3 regions of the Cobetia sp. 5-25-4-2 genome follow, and region 2 is predicted to be linked to each of the others. Evidence: predicted binding sites of a transcription regulator. Region 2 holds the regulator's gene; each other region holds the start of a gene.

Region 1 (4,163 bases), on a different contig from region 2:
GCTCGCTCAAGGGGCTGGCCAAGGAATTCGCTTGCCCGGTGGTGGCGCTCTCGCAGCTGAACCGCTCGCTTGAGCAGCGTCCCAACAAGCGCCCCGTGATGTCGGATCTGCGTGAATCCGGCGCCATCGAGCAGGACGCTGATGTCATCGCCTTCGTCTACCGTGATGAGGTCTACAACAAGGACAATCCCGACAACAAGGGCTTGGCCGAGCTGATCATCGGCAAGCAGCGTAACGGCCCCATCGGCACCGTTCACATGGCCTTCATCGGCAAGTACACCCGTTTCGAGGACCTGGCGCCAGACAGTTATGGCCAGGCCTTCGCTGAATGACGTGATGCGCATGCGCATCAAACATGTACCCGGGCGGCGGCAGCGACGTCGCCCCGCAAGACCCGCACTGACGGGGAGGAGATAGCATGGCAGGTGGATTTGGGCGCGGACGCGCACGCACTCCCAAGCTTCAGGGACGCGGTACGCTGGAGAGCCTTGAGCGCGAAGGGCCTTTCAAGGAATGGCTGGGCATGCCGGATCTCTATCGCTTCACGCTGGTCGTGGAGGGCGAGAGCTACAGCTATCAGACCGAAGACAGTGAAGTGCCGGTCGTCGCGGGCGACATGGTGGTCTTCCGTTACAAGGAAACCAAGGCCGGCAAGTGGATCGACCGCAATTCCCTCGGCAAGGCCATCGACCCCAACTCGCTGTAAGGCGTCCACTTCCGGCGTGGCATGAGCGTATTGGCCAGCCACGACCGGGCAGGCTCGTCGCAAGGCGTCCTTGCACGGCAGCACCGCGGTGATGTGCCCGACCATTCGCTGACACATCACCGTCCCATGTCATTTTCCTGTCATATCAGCATGCTTTGATTCTGGCATGCTGCCATCCCCGCATCCCGCTTTAGCTGAGGCATCCACTCCCGAATCCGGCCAGGCGCTGGAGGCGTTGCTGCGTCTTCGCCAGTTGCGGATGCATTTCCAGCCCATCGTGGCGGCAGATGGCCGTGAGGTCTTCGCCTACGAGGCACTCGCGCGCGCTGCTGCGGGATGCAGCTTGCGCTCACCGATGGCGATGTTCGAGGCGGCTCGCCAGCATCGGCGCCTCGCCGAGCTGGACGGCCTCTGTCGTGAGCTGGCGCTTGAGCAATGGGCCGAGCAGGGCCTGAGTGAACGCCTGTTCCTGAACGTGTCGCCGGAGGTGCTGCTGGACAGTGCGCATTCTCGGGGACTGACACGTCACCTCCTGCATCGCCATGGGCTGCACCCGCATCAGGTCGTCATCGAGTTGACTGAGCAGACCCCGGGGCTTGACCCGGCACTGATGCGTGAGGCCGTCTGCCATTACCAGTCGATGGGCTTCGCCATCGCGCTGGATGACCTCGGTGAAGGGTACGCCAGCCTCAAGCTGTGGTCGGCGGTTCAGCCTGACTTCGTCAAGATCGACCGACACTTCATCAGCGGTATTCATCAGGATTCACTCAAGCGGCGTTTCGTGCGCTCGATCATCGACATCGCCCACGGCAGTGGCAGTCAGGTGATCGCGGAAGGCATCGAGCAGGAAGGCGAGATGGAATGCGTGTCTCAGCTGGGGGCCGAGTATCTGCAAGGCTGGCTGTTTGCGAGCGCCGAGGTGGACCCTGCTGGCCAGCGTGCCGGCCTCGAGCAGCGCCTGCATCGTCTGAGTCGCCGCCGGCATGCCGCGCCTCTGGCACTCGGTGCCGGCAGCCTGCTGCGGCAGGTGGCGCCGGTACTGCAGGATACCTGTCTCGAGGAGGTGGCCGAGCGTCTGCATGCCGAGCCGGAATTGATGGCACTGGCAGTGGTGGACGCGCAGCAGCGGCCGGTCGGCATGATCATCCGCCATCGACTGCTGGGATTGCTGAATCAGCGCTTCGGACCGGAGCTGCATGGACGACGAGCGATCCATGAGGTCATGCAGACCCATTCACTGCGTGTCGAGGAAGATGAGCCGCTCGAGCGTCTGTCGGCCAAGCTGCTCGGGCGCCGGGACATTCATCGTGACGAGGATTTCATCATCATGCGAGGGGGATGCTATCGCGGCCTTGGGCGTCCTCTGGATCTGCCGCGTATCCTCGCGGAACGTCAGCTGGCGGTTCGTGCTCAGTGTCCGTGAGCCTCTCCGGGGCGGCGGCCTTGAACATGACGTCATCCAATGGTCATGGCGGTGCCGTTCAATCGTCATCGTCCCCCCGCAAGCTGGCGTGAAGCCTTGACGCCACCTTCACGATGATGGATACCTCAGACAACAGAGGTCCAGGAGCCGACACCATGTCCAGAATTGCCGCTGCCTTCACACCTGCTGGCCTGTTGGTCAGCAACCTGAATGCGCTGATCGCCGAGTATCCGGCACTGGAGGCGCGCGTGATCAGTCATGCCGCCAGCCGCTTCTATCAGGTCCAGCTGGTACTGGAAGCGGGTGCCGATGAAGACGATGAGCGCAGTGAACTGTTGATGAAGCGTGGCAAGCCGATGCTGTTCCGCTCGCTGGAGGATGTCTACAGCGAGCTCAGGCGCGCCGGTCTGTCACGCGCCTGGCTGGTATCCCAGGTGGCCAACGACGAGATGATCGGCCGACCGCCTCAGTACCATCAACCGTTGAGCTCGCGCATCCCCTTGAGCTTCTGAGTCAGCGTCTCCTCTGGGGGACCCAGCGGCCGATACGCTCACGGTGGCGGGCAAAGACCCGATAGCCGACATCCAGCATCGGACGCAGCCCCGGCAGCAATGACAGCCTCACCAGGCGCCGATAGCCGAGCACCGCATAGAGGGCTCGGCTGGCGTCCATGCCGACATACCACTCCCCGCGCGCATCCTGCACGTGCAGGCGCCCCATCATCGTCTCGAAGCTCAGCCCCAGAGCATCTGGGGAAAAGTCCTTTGCACGAATGTCGACCGTCCTGACCCGTTCCCGCCTCGGGTGTCTCGCCAGCCAGGCGACCTCCCGCTGGCACAGGGGGCACTTGCCATCGTGATAGAGCGTGACCGGTGCACTGGCCTGCCAGATGCGACTCATGAGGATTCCTTGTCGGTCGTGGAACTGGAGGGCGCGGGATGGTAACCCGCGCGATGGGCACCGCTGCCATAGTCAGCGGCGCTGTCGAGTCGGGCGAGAAAGGCCTCGGCCTGTTGCAGCAATGCCTCGCGCTTTTCGTCCTTCATGCGTCGCCAGCTGCCATAGACCAGCGACATGCGCGGGTTGCGTGACAGTGATTCGCGATGGCGTTCGATGAAGTGCCAATAGAGACTGTTGAAGGGGCAGGCATGCGTGCCGGTGACCTTCTTCGGCGAGTACTGGCACCTGTCGCAGTGATTGGACATGCGATCGATGTACTTGCCCGAGGCACAATAGGGCTTGGAGCCCATCAGGCCGCCATCGGCGTGCAGCACCATGCCCAGGGTATTGGGCAGCTCCACCCACTCGCAGGCATCGACGTAGACCGCCAGATACCAGTCGCATAGCGCCTCGGGCTTCACGCCGCACAGCAGGGCGAAATTGCCGGTGACCATCAGGCGGCGGATATGGTGGGCATAGGCATGATCACGCGTACTGAGGATGGCTTGATCCACACAGCGCATGCCGCTGTCGCCGCGCCAGAAGACCTCCGGTAGACCCCGTGTCGCACTCAGGCGATTCTCCTGCTTGTAGCCGGGCATGCGTGTCCAGTAGATCCCACGCACATACTCTCGCCAACCGAGAATCTGCCGGATGAAGCCCTCGGCGGAGTTGACCGGTACCTCGCCACGTCGCCAGGCATCATCGACGGCAGCACAGACTTCGTGGGGACTCAGAAGCCCGATATTGAGCGCCGCGGAAAGTCGGGAGTGGAACAGGAAGGGGTCACTGTCATCGATGGCATCCTGATGGCGGCCGAAGTCTGCCAGGCAGTGCGCGAGGAAGTGAGCGAGATCGTCGAGCGCCTGGGCGCGGGTCACGGCCCAGTTGAAGTTGTCCAGATTGCCGAAATGACGCAGCTCGCCCTCGGCTCCCTCGCCGAAGCGGGTGTCCACCAGCGTCAGCACTTCGCGCGTCAGCGCATCCTGGCGGTGGTCATGCTGCGGTGGTGGCGGTGACTGGAAGTCGGCGGGAATCGGTTCGCGATTGTCATGATCATGATTGAACTTGCCGCCGGCGGGCTCGCTGCCTTCC
Region 2 (4,163 bases):
AGTGCGGGGCGTCTGCCATTTGATGCGCCGACAGCTGCGTGGGGCGGGTGGTAGTGCTAGGGTGTGGCTCCGGCCGCCCGAGGGCAGCCGCCTTTCACGAGATGACGAGGACGTCGCATGATTGATGCCGTATCGGCGCTGGTCCGCGGGACCCGCATGGTCTATACCCCCGGGCTACGCCGTTTCGTGTTCGTACCACTGGCGATCAACCTGGTGCTCTACAGTGCCACGCTGTGGCTGTTGTTCAGCCAGTTCGAGGGCTGGATCGATTACTGGATGCTCAAGGTGCCCAGCTGGCTGGAATGGCTGAGCTGGTTGATCTGGCCGGTGCTGGTGCTGAGTCTGTTGCTGGCGGTGTTCTTCACCTTCAGCCTGGTGACCAATCTGATCGCGGCGCCGTTCTACGGCATTCTGGCCGAGAAGGTTGAGCATCGTCTGGATGGCACCCTGATCGAGGATGAGCGTGGCCTGGTGAAGATCGGGATCGACTCGCTGGGGCGCGAGATGGCCAAACTGGGTTACTTCATTCCCCGCATGATCGCGCTGTTCATTCTCGGCTTCATTCCGGGCCTGAATCTGCTCTCACCGCTGCTGTGGGGGCTGTTCTCGGCCTGGAGCATGGCGATCCAGTATCTGGACTATCCGATGGACAACCATCAGGTCAGCTTCGGTGACATGAAGCAGCGTCTCAAGGCGCGCTGGTGGCCGTCACTGACCTTCGGTGGTGCCGTGTTCGTGCTGACGCTGGTGCCCTTGGCCAACCTGCTGTTCATTCCCGGGGCCGTGGCGGGTGCCGTCCTGATGTGGCAGAGCCACTACCGACAGCTGCCTGCCCCGCGCCGCTGAGCCAGGCTTTATCGCGAGCGTTGACGAACGCAGATACCACGACGCCCCGCCGTGACCTCATGCAGAGGGCGCGGCGGGGCGTTCGTGTCTACCGTCAGGCAGTCGTCGCGCAGCGACGCTCCGCCGGGAAATGACAACGGAAGCGTGCGCCCTCGCCGGGCAGGCTGTCGATCTCCAGGCGGCCCTGATGGCGGATCAGCACATGCTTGACGATGGCCAGTCCCAGCCCGGTGCCACCAGTGGCGGTGCTGCGTCCCTTGTCGATGCGATAGAAGCGCTCCGTCAGGCGCGGTAGATGCACGGGATCAATGCCGTCACCGTCATCCTCCACCTCGACCATCACGCCCTCGCTGGTGCTCTGGCAGCGCAGCGTGATGTGGCAGTCTTCCGGCGTGTAACGCACCGCATTGAAGACCAGATTCGAGATCGCGCTTCTCAGCTCCTGCTCCTCACCCATCAGGGCCAGTCCGGGCTCGACCTCCACCGTGATGACATGCCGCTCCTTCGAGAGGCCTTCGGCATCTTCCCGGATACGTGTCAGCAGCTGTGCCATGTCGATGCGACGTCCTTCGCCCGACAGCTCGTCGGTCTCCAGGCGCGACAGGGTCAGCAGATCCTCGACGAGGTGCTGCATGCGGTCGGTCTGACTCTGCATCTGTCCCAGGCCACGCTGCCAGCGCGGGGGCAGGTCATCGGCATAGTCGGAATAGGTCTCGAGGTAGCCGGCCAGTACCGTCAGCGGCGTGCGCAGCTCATGGGAGACATTGGCCACGAAATCGCGGCGCATTTCCTCGAGACGGTAGAGACGGGTGACATCGCGCACCATCACCAGGCGCTCGTTGTCACCGAACAGGGTGATGGAGATCTGCAGGGTCAGGTTGTCGGAGAGCGGCGATTGCAGGGTCAGCGGCTCACGATAGGCCAGCCGATTGAAGTAATCGATGAACACGGGGTCACGCAGGTAGTTGGTGACGTGCTGGCCGCGGTCGTGACTGGCCTTGAGGCCGATCAACTGCTCGGCAGCGCTGTTCCACCACTCCATGTCGCCGTGGTTGTCGAGCATCACCAGGCCATCGCGCATCGCTTCCGAGGACTCCTGGATGCGGTTGAGGATACTGCGCAGTCGCTCCTGCGCCTGACGCTGACCCTTCTGGTAGCGATACAGACGATCGAGCAGATCCCCCCAGACGCCATCGCCGGGCGGCGGCTCTTCATGGGGGTTGGTGATCAGCCAGGTGTAGAGGCTCTTGAGATGCTTGAGATGGACGAACAGGTACAGCGCCAGCCCCAGCGCCAGGCCCCAGCCCAGCAGGCCGAGCAGTCCGCCGACCAGCCCGAAGCCGCCCGCCAGATAGCCCAGCCGCCATAGCTCGTTCGTCCAGTAGCGCATCCGCGTCTCAGGCCTGGGCGCTGAAGCGATAACCGGTACCGCGGACGGTCTGGATCAAGTGCTGATGCCCCTCGCCCAGCGCCTTGCGCAGACGACGAATGTGCACGTCCACGGTGCGCTCCTCGACATAGACATTGCCGCCCCAGACCTGATCCAGCAGCTGGCTACGGGTGTAGGCGCGCTCCTGATGGGTCATGAAGAACTGCAGCAGGCGGTATTCGGTGGGGCCGACCTCCAGGGAGTTGCCGTGTGCGGTCACGCGGTGGCTGGCGGGGTCGAGCATCAGACCCTCGACTTCCACCGACTCCTCGACGCCCTTGGGCGTGGTGCGGCGCAGCACGGCCTTGAGGCGTGCCACCAGCTCGCGTGGCGAGAAGGGCTTGGTGATGTAATCGTCCGCCCCGGCCTCGAGCCCCTGGATCTTGTTGTCTTCCTCGCCCTTGGCGGTGAGCAGGATGATCGGCAGCTCCGCCGTGGTCTCGTCACGCTTGAGGCGGCGCGCCAGTTCCAGCCCGCTGGTGCCGGGCATCATCCAGTCCAGCAACAGCAGATCGGGCTTTTCATCGACGACGATGGCGTGGGCGTCCTGGGCATTGTCGGCCTCCAGCACGCGGTAATCCGCCATTTCCAGGGCGACGGCGATCATCTCGCGTATCGAGGATTCGTCGTCGACAATCAGTACGGTCTTGGAGCTCATCGCTAGATCCCATGCAGCAGTCGGCGCACGCGCCAGAATGACAAGTCGATGACGATTACAACCTGCTTATATGACAGTGAGATGACAATCGCCAGCTTGGCAGCTTGCCGCCCGGCTTGCCAGCGAGTCCCTCAACTCTCTCAAGGCGTGAATGTCACGCCTCGCCGCACGAGGAAGATCGCTGGCAGACCGGATGAGGACGCGGGCCCGTTGGCCGGAAAGAGGGGTCAGGCAGCTGGCCAGGTCGCCAGCGCGATGCCCGCGAAGATCAGCAGGCCGGACCAGTGGTTGTTGAGAAATGCCTGGAAGCAGGGGCCACGCTCCCGCTCGCGAATCAGGCGCTGCTGCCAGACGAAGGTCACGGCCGCCGCGGCCAGCCCCAGCCAGTAGAAGATGCCCAGCGCCAGGTGCAGGCCGATGCCGATCAACACCGCCAGCATGCCCAGCTGCAGCAGACCGATCATCAGCTTGTCGGCGCGGCCGAACAGCACGGCGGTGGACTTGATGCCGACCTTGAGATCGTCATTGCGATCGACCATCGCATAGGCGGTGTCGTAGGCCACCGTCCACATCAGGTTGGCCGCGAACAGCCACCAGCCATAGGTCGGCACCTCCTCAAGCGTCGCCGCGAAGGCCATCGGAATCGCCCAGCCGAAGGCGGCACCCAGCACCACCTGCGGCAGATGATGGAAGCGCTTCATGAACGGATAGCTGGCCGCCAGTAGCACGGCGACGATCGACAGCAGCACCGTGGTCAGGTTGGTGAAGCACACCAGCACGAAGGCGGCCGCGACCAGCACACCGAACAGGGTCAGCGCCTCGCGCTCCGTGATGCGTCCTGAGGTCAGCGGGCGGTCCCGGGTGCGTTCGACATGCTTGTCCCAGTGGCGATCCGCGTAGTCGTTGATCACGCAGCCGGCGGCACGCATCAGATAGACACCAGCCACGAAGATCAGCAGCGTATCGCGGTCCGGTAGCCCATCGGCCGCCAGCCACAGGGCCCAGAGGGTCGGCCACATCAGCAGCCAGGTGCCGATGGGGCGGTCCAGACGAGTCAGGGCGAGGTAATCGGCCAGTTTGGACGGGCGGGAAGCGGATGACGCTGACATCAGGACTCCTGATCGAACGGCAGTGGGGAATCAGAGTTCCAGAGCGTGCTGGAACCGAGGGGTGAAACCTTCCTGGACCAGTACCCGGAAGCGACCATGCGAGAACATCGAGCGGCGCATC
Region 3 (4,163 bases), on a different contig from region 2:
TTCCTCGATCGTGGCGGCAAGGTTGAAGTGATTGAATCCGGCGTCAGCGGTCAGATCATCGGCCACAAGCCGACCAAGCCCTCCAATCCCGCTGCCGGCAACTGATGCTTCCATCAGGCCCAGACTCGGCCTGATCGTGGCAAGCTGTCAGAAGATCGCCAGCCGCTGCTCGCCATGATTGGCAGCGGCCGGTCTCTGCCCTCCTCTCGAGATGGCGCTACCTGGAACAGCTCTGCTTTCAACAGCTCTGCTTTCAACCGATAGCACCAGACAGGTCAGGGTAGACAGATCACAGCAGACAGGTCAGAGAAAGACAGATCCGCTCTCCTTGCATGGTGTCAGCAGCACAAGCACTCATCGTCGGAGCCAGGCGCAATGCCTGAGTCATCCCGCGACACCTGAACGACTCCCACGCCGCACGCGCCTCCAGTACCTGCCTGCTCTGCTTCAGGCACATCATTCAGCCTTCCGGTCCCTGTGACAGCCAATGTCGAACTCTCCCACGCCCGCAATCCAACCGTCCTTGCCGACATCCGACTCGCCCACGCGCCTCGCCGTCTTCATCGATGTCCAGAATATCTATTACACCACCCGCGACACCTTTGGCCGGCAATTCGATTACCGCCGACTGTGGGCCGAACTGGAATCCCTGGGCAGCATCACGCATGCCTACGCCTATGCGATTGACCGTGGTGACCCCAAGCAGCAGCAATTCCAGCAACGCCTGCGTGAGATAGGGTTCGAGGTCAAGCTCAAACCCTTCATCCAGCGAGGAGATGGCTCGGCCAAGGGTGACTGGGATGTCGGCATCACGATCGATGTGATGGAAGCCGCTCCCGACGTCGACGAGATCATCCTCGCCTCCGGCGATGGTGACTTCGCCCTGCTGCTGGAGCATGTCGCAGCGCGCCATGCCGTCACGACGCGTGTCTACGGCGTCGAGGCACTCACTGCCCTCGCCCTGATGCGCAGCGCTGATCACTTCCGCGAGATAGATGACACGCTGCTGATGCGCTGAGGGCTTGCCCCCACGATGCCCCACGGCCACATCACGCACGCCATTACCACAACGCCCGCAAGCCTTCCCGTCAGAGGAGGACTTGCGGGCGTTTTCGTCGAGTTGAAGGAAAGTCCCGGACACTGGTGGCGTATGTCGCCAGATTGCCCTCTAGCGTTGTGGTGCGGCGGATAACGTCAACTCGATGGCATCGTGACGCCAGTGTTCATCATCGCAGTCCACTGCACGGCCATTCTGATCGAAGTTGATCCGCGTGATGCGCTGCGCCGGGCTACCCGGTGCCGCATTCAGGGCGACGGCCGTCTCGGCGTCGAACACGCTGGAGGCCAGCTCGAAGCTCACGCGCCGGATGCGAATGGCGTACTGGTGAAGGTAGAGCGTCGTCAGCGAATGCGCCGAGAGATCGAAATCGAGAATGCCGGAGAAGCAGTCGCGTCGCAGGTGATGACAGACGTGCAGCACCCGCCGGCCATCGATGCGCCGCACTCGCGTGATGCGATAGACCCCGGCACCCCGTGCAATTCCCAGACGCTGGGCGATCACCTCATCAGCGGGAACTTCCTGAGCGGACAGCACCTCGGTGGAAGCGACCCGCTGCTGCGACTGCACCATCTCGTGAAAAGGCAGACATGCCAGCAGGTCATACCTGAGGCGCGGCGGCGAGACGAACCAGCCACGGCGGTTCTCGCGATAGATTCTCCCTTCCGCTTCCAGCTGCAGCAAGGCATCTCGCAAGGTGACTCGCGTGGTGCCGAACCGCTCGATCATCTCACGCTCGGACGGCAGACGCTGCGAGGCATGCAGCGGCGCTGCTTCAAGATGGTTCAGCAGCCTGCCCTTGAGCCCGGTGACGGGCAAATCCGCCGTGCGCGTCAGGGAAGTTGCGTCGTCACCTGTGGGCTCGATCGATAATGAAGGCATGCGAAGTTCCTGAAAGATAACGAAAGAGAGCGATTTCTGGCGAGTCACTTGCATGTCATCCAAGGTGTCCATCATGACAAGGCTCGAGAATCGCGATCGCTGTGGTCTAGTGTAGACGTCGCCAGGCGAGTCAGCCCACGCTCGCCGAGCACCATGACACAGGCATGACGATCCGGTGACAGCACAAGGCCATCCTGTGTGATGCGCGTGAGAATCCGAGGCGGATGCCTATCATCGGGACACGCTCTCATGCAGGGAATTGTCAGAAAATCAGCCGGCACCACGCAGCGTTGCGTCAAAACATGTACCGCTGATGGCTGATGGCTCATTGCCACGACACTGACATCACGACACTGACATAGTGACGACACGCGACTGTCACAACCGCTGCGTAAAGTCATGTCAGCCCCGAGACTGAACTAGACCACAGAAATTGAGGTGGCAGGTCTCGAGGAAGACTGCGCAGGACAAGAACCAGCTTTGACCCCATCTCGCCTGCCTGCTCGCCTCGGCGACTCGCTGGCCAGGAATGCACTCTCGCATCCGTTGATTACCCCGTCTGGGAGGATTGTCATTGAAGTCGTTCACCGCTACCTCGCCCCGTACCGCCGGCCTGATGGTCTCGGCCCTCATGGCCACCCTGCTGAGCAGCGCCTCCGTCAGTGCCGCTGAAGTGCCGGACGCACTGCTCAAGGCCGCCCAGGCAGAAGGCCGCGTCGACAGCGTCGGCATGCCGGACAGCTGGGCCAACTGGAAGGACACCTGGGCAGACCTCGAGTCGAAGTATTCCATCGCGCACAGCGATACCGACATGAGCTCCGCCGAGGAAGTCGCCAAGTTCAAGGCCGAAGGCGAGAACGCCACGGCAGATATCGGTGACGTGGGCTTCGCCTTCGGCCCCATCGCGGTCAAGCAGGGCGTGACTCAAGCCTACAAGCCGACCACCTGGGACGAGATCCCCGACTGGGCCAAGGATGAAGATGGTGAGTGGATGCTGGGCTACACCGGCACCATTTCCCTGATGATCAACAAGACACTCGTCAGTGAAGATCAGCGCCCCGCTTCCTTCGCGGATCTCGCCAATGGTGATTACAAGGTCTCCGTCGGCGCGGTCGGCAAGGCGTCCCAGGCCAACAACGCCATCCTGGCCGCAGCCTTCGCCAATGGCGGCAGCGAGTCAGACCTGACGCCGGGTCTGGAAGTGTTCGCCGAACTGGCCCGCCAGGGACGCCTGTCACTGGCCGAGCCGAGCATCGCCAACCTGGAGAAGGGCGAGGTGGAGGTCGCCCTGCTGTGGGACTTCAACGCGCTCAACTATCGCGATCAGATCAACCGCGACACCTTCGAGGTGGTCATCCCCTCGGATGCCTCCGTCACCTCGGGCTACGCCACCATCATCAACAAGCATGCCGCTCACCCGAACGCCGCCAAGCTGGCACGTGAGTACATCCTGTCAGATGCCGGCCAGCTGAACCTGGCGGCAGGTTACGCCCGCCCGATCCGTGCCGAGCACCTGACCCTGCCGGAAGACATCGCCGCCAAGCTGCTGCCCAACGAGCAGTACGCCAATGCCCGCCCGGTACAGGACTTCGCCGGCTGGGAAGCCAGTGCCCGACAGCTGCCGCGTCAGTGGCAGTCCCAGGTACTGATCCACCAGCAGTGACCCCCGGCCTCTGTCCAGAGCGGATAGAGCGCGCACCATCCTGACAGACGGCACCGTCCACACGGTGCCGTCTTGAGCTTCACGGAGTCTTCATGTCCCAGCGTGTCATTCTTGTCGTGCTCGATGGCCTCAACCATGCCGTGGGCCGGCATGCCATGGGCTATCTGAGCGCCCTGGTCGAGGCCGGTCGCGGGCAGTACCAGTCGCTGGAGTGCGAACTGCCAGCGATGTCGCGACCGCTCTATGAGTGCCTGTTGACCGGTGATCTGCCCGTCGACTCCGGCATCGTCAACAATGGCATCGTGCGACGCTCGCGTGGCGTGAGCCTGTTCGACCTCGCCAGTCAGCAGGGGCGACGCACCGCGGCAGCCGCCTATCACTGGGTCAGCGAACTCTACGTCGCCGCCCCCTTCGTGCCAGCCAGACACCGACTGCTCGACAATCCCGAATCCGCCATCCAGGCGGGCATCTTCTACTGGCAGGATCACTACCCGGACGACCACGTCTTCAGCGATGCCGAGATGCTGAGACTGCGTCACGACCCGGACTTCCTGCTGGTGC

What was found. Region 2 encodes PhoB, which activates phosphate uptake and scavenging genes when phosphate is short. Its sites were predicted from a motif close to TGTCATANNNNTGTCANA; they were not measured.
Region 1: the regulator PhoB is predicted to act here: its motif matches at 2,160-2,177, upstream of HXS65_RS08910 (DUF6482 family protein).
Region 3: the regulator PhoB is predicted to act here: its motif matches at 2,103-2,120, upstream of HXS65_RS12845 (UTRA domain-containing protein).

The regions. Positions count from the first base shown of each region.
Region 1 is NZ_BLWK01000003.1:326,765-330,927, reverse strand. It holds gene dnaB (replicative DNA helicase) at 1-332, shown strand, start outside; gene HXS65_RS08920 (hypothetical protein) at 419-706, shown strand; gene HXS65_RS08915 (EAL domain-containing protein) at 873-2,129, shown strand; gene HXS65_RS08910 (DUF6482 family protein) at 2,285-2,641, shown strand; gene HXS65_RS08905 (thiol-disulfide oxidoreductase DCC family protein) at 2,643-3,029, opposite strand; gene HXS65_RS08900 (cryptochrome/photolyase family protein) at 3,026-4,163, opposite strand, start outside.
Region 2 is NZ_BLWK01000004.1:257,704-261,866, forward strand. It holds gene cysZ (sulfate transporter CysZ) at 118-846, shown strand; gene phoR (phosphate regulon sensor histidine kinase PhoR) at 941-2,236, opposite strand; gene phoB (phosphate regulon transcriptional regulator PhoB) at 2,244-2,933, opposite strand; gene ubiA (4-hydroxybenzoate octaprenyltransferase) at 3,161-4,042, opposite strand; gene HXS65_RS10840 (chorismate lyase) at 4,073-4,163, opposite strand, start outside.
Region 3 is NZ_BLWK01000006.1:22,764-26,926, forward strand. It holds gene HXS65_RS17685 (hypothetical protein) at 1-105, shown strand, start outside; gene HXS65_RS12840 (NYN domain-containing protein) at 524-1,018, shown strand; gene HXS65_RS12845 (UTRA domain-containing protein) at 1,169-1,939, opposite strand; gene HXS65_RS12850 (ABC transporter substrate-binding protein) at 2,514-3,602, shown strand; gene HXS65_RS12855 (alkaline phosphatase family protein) at 3,695-4,163, shown strand, end outside.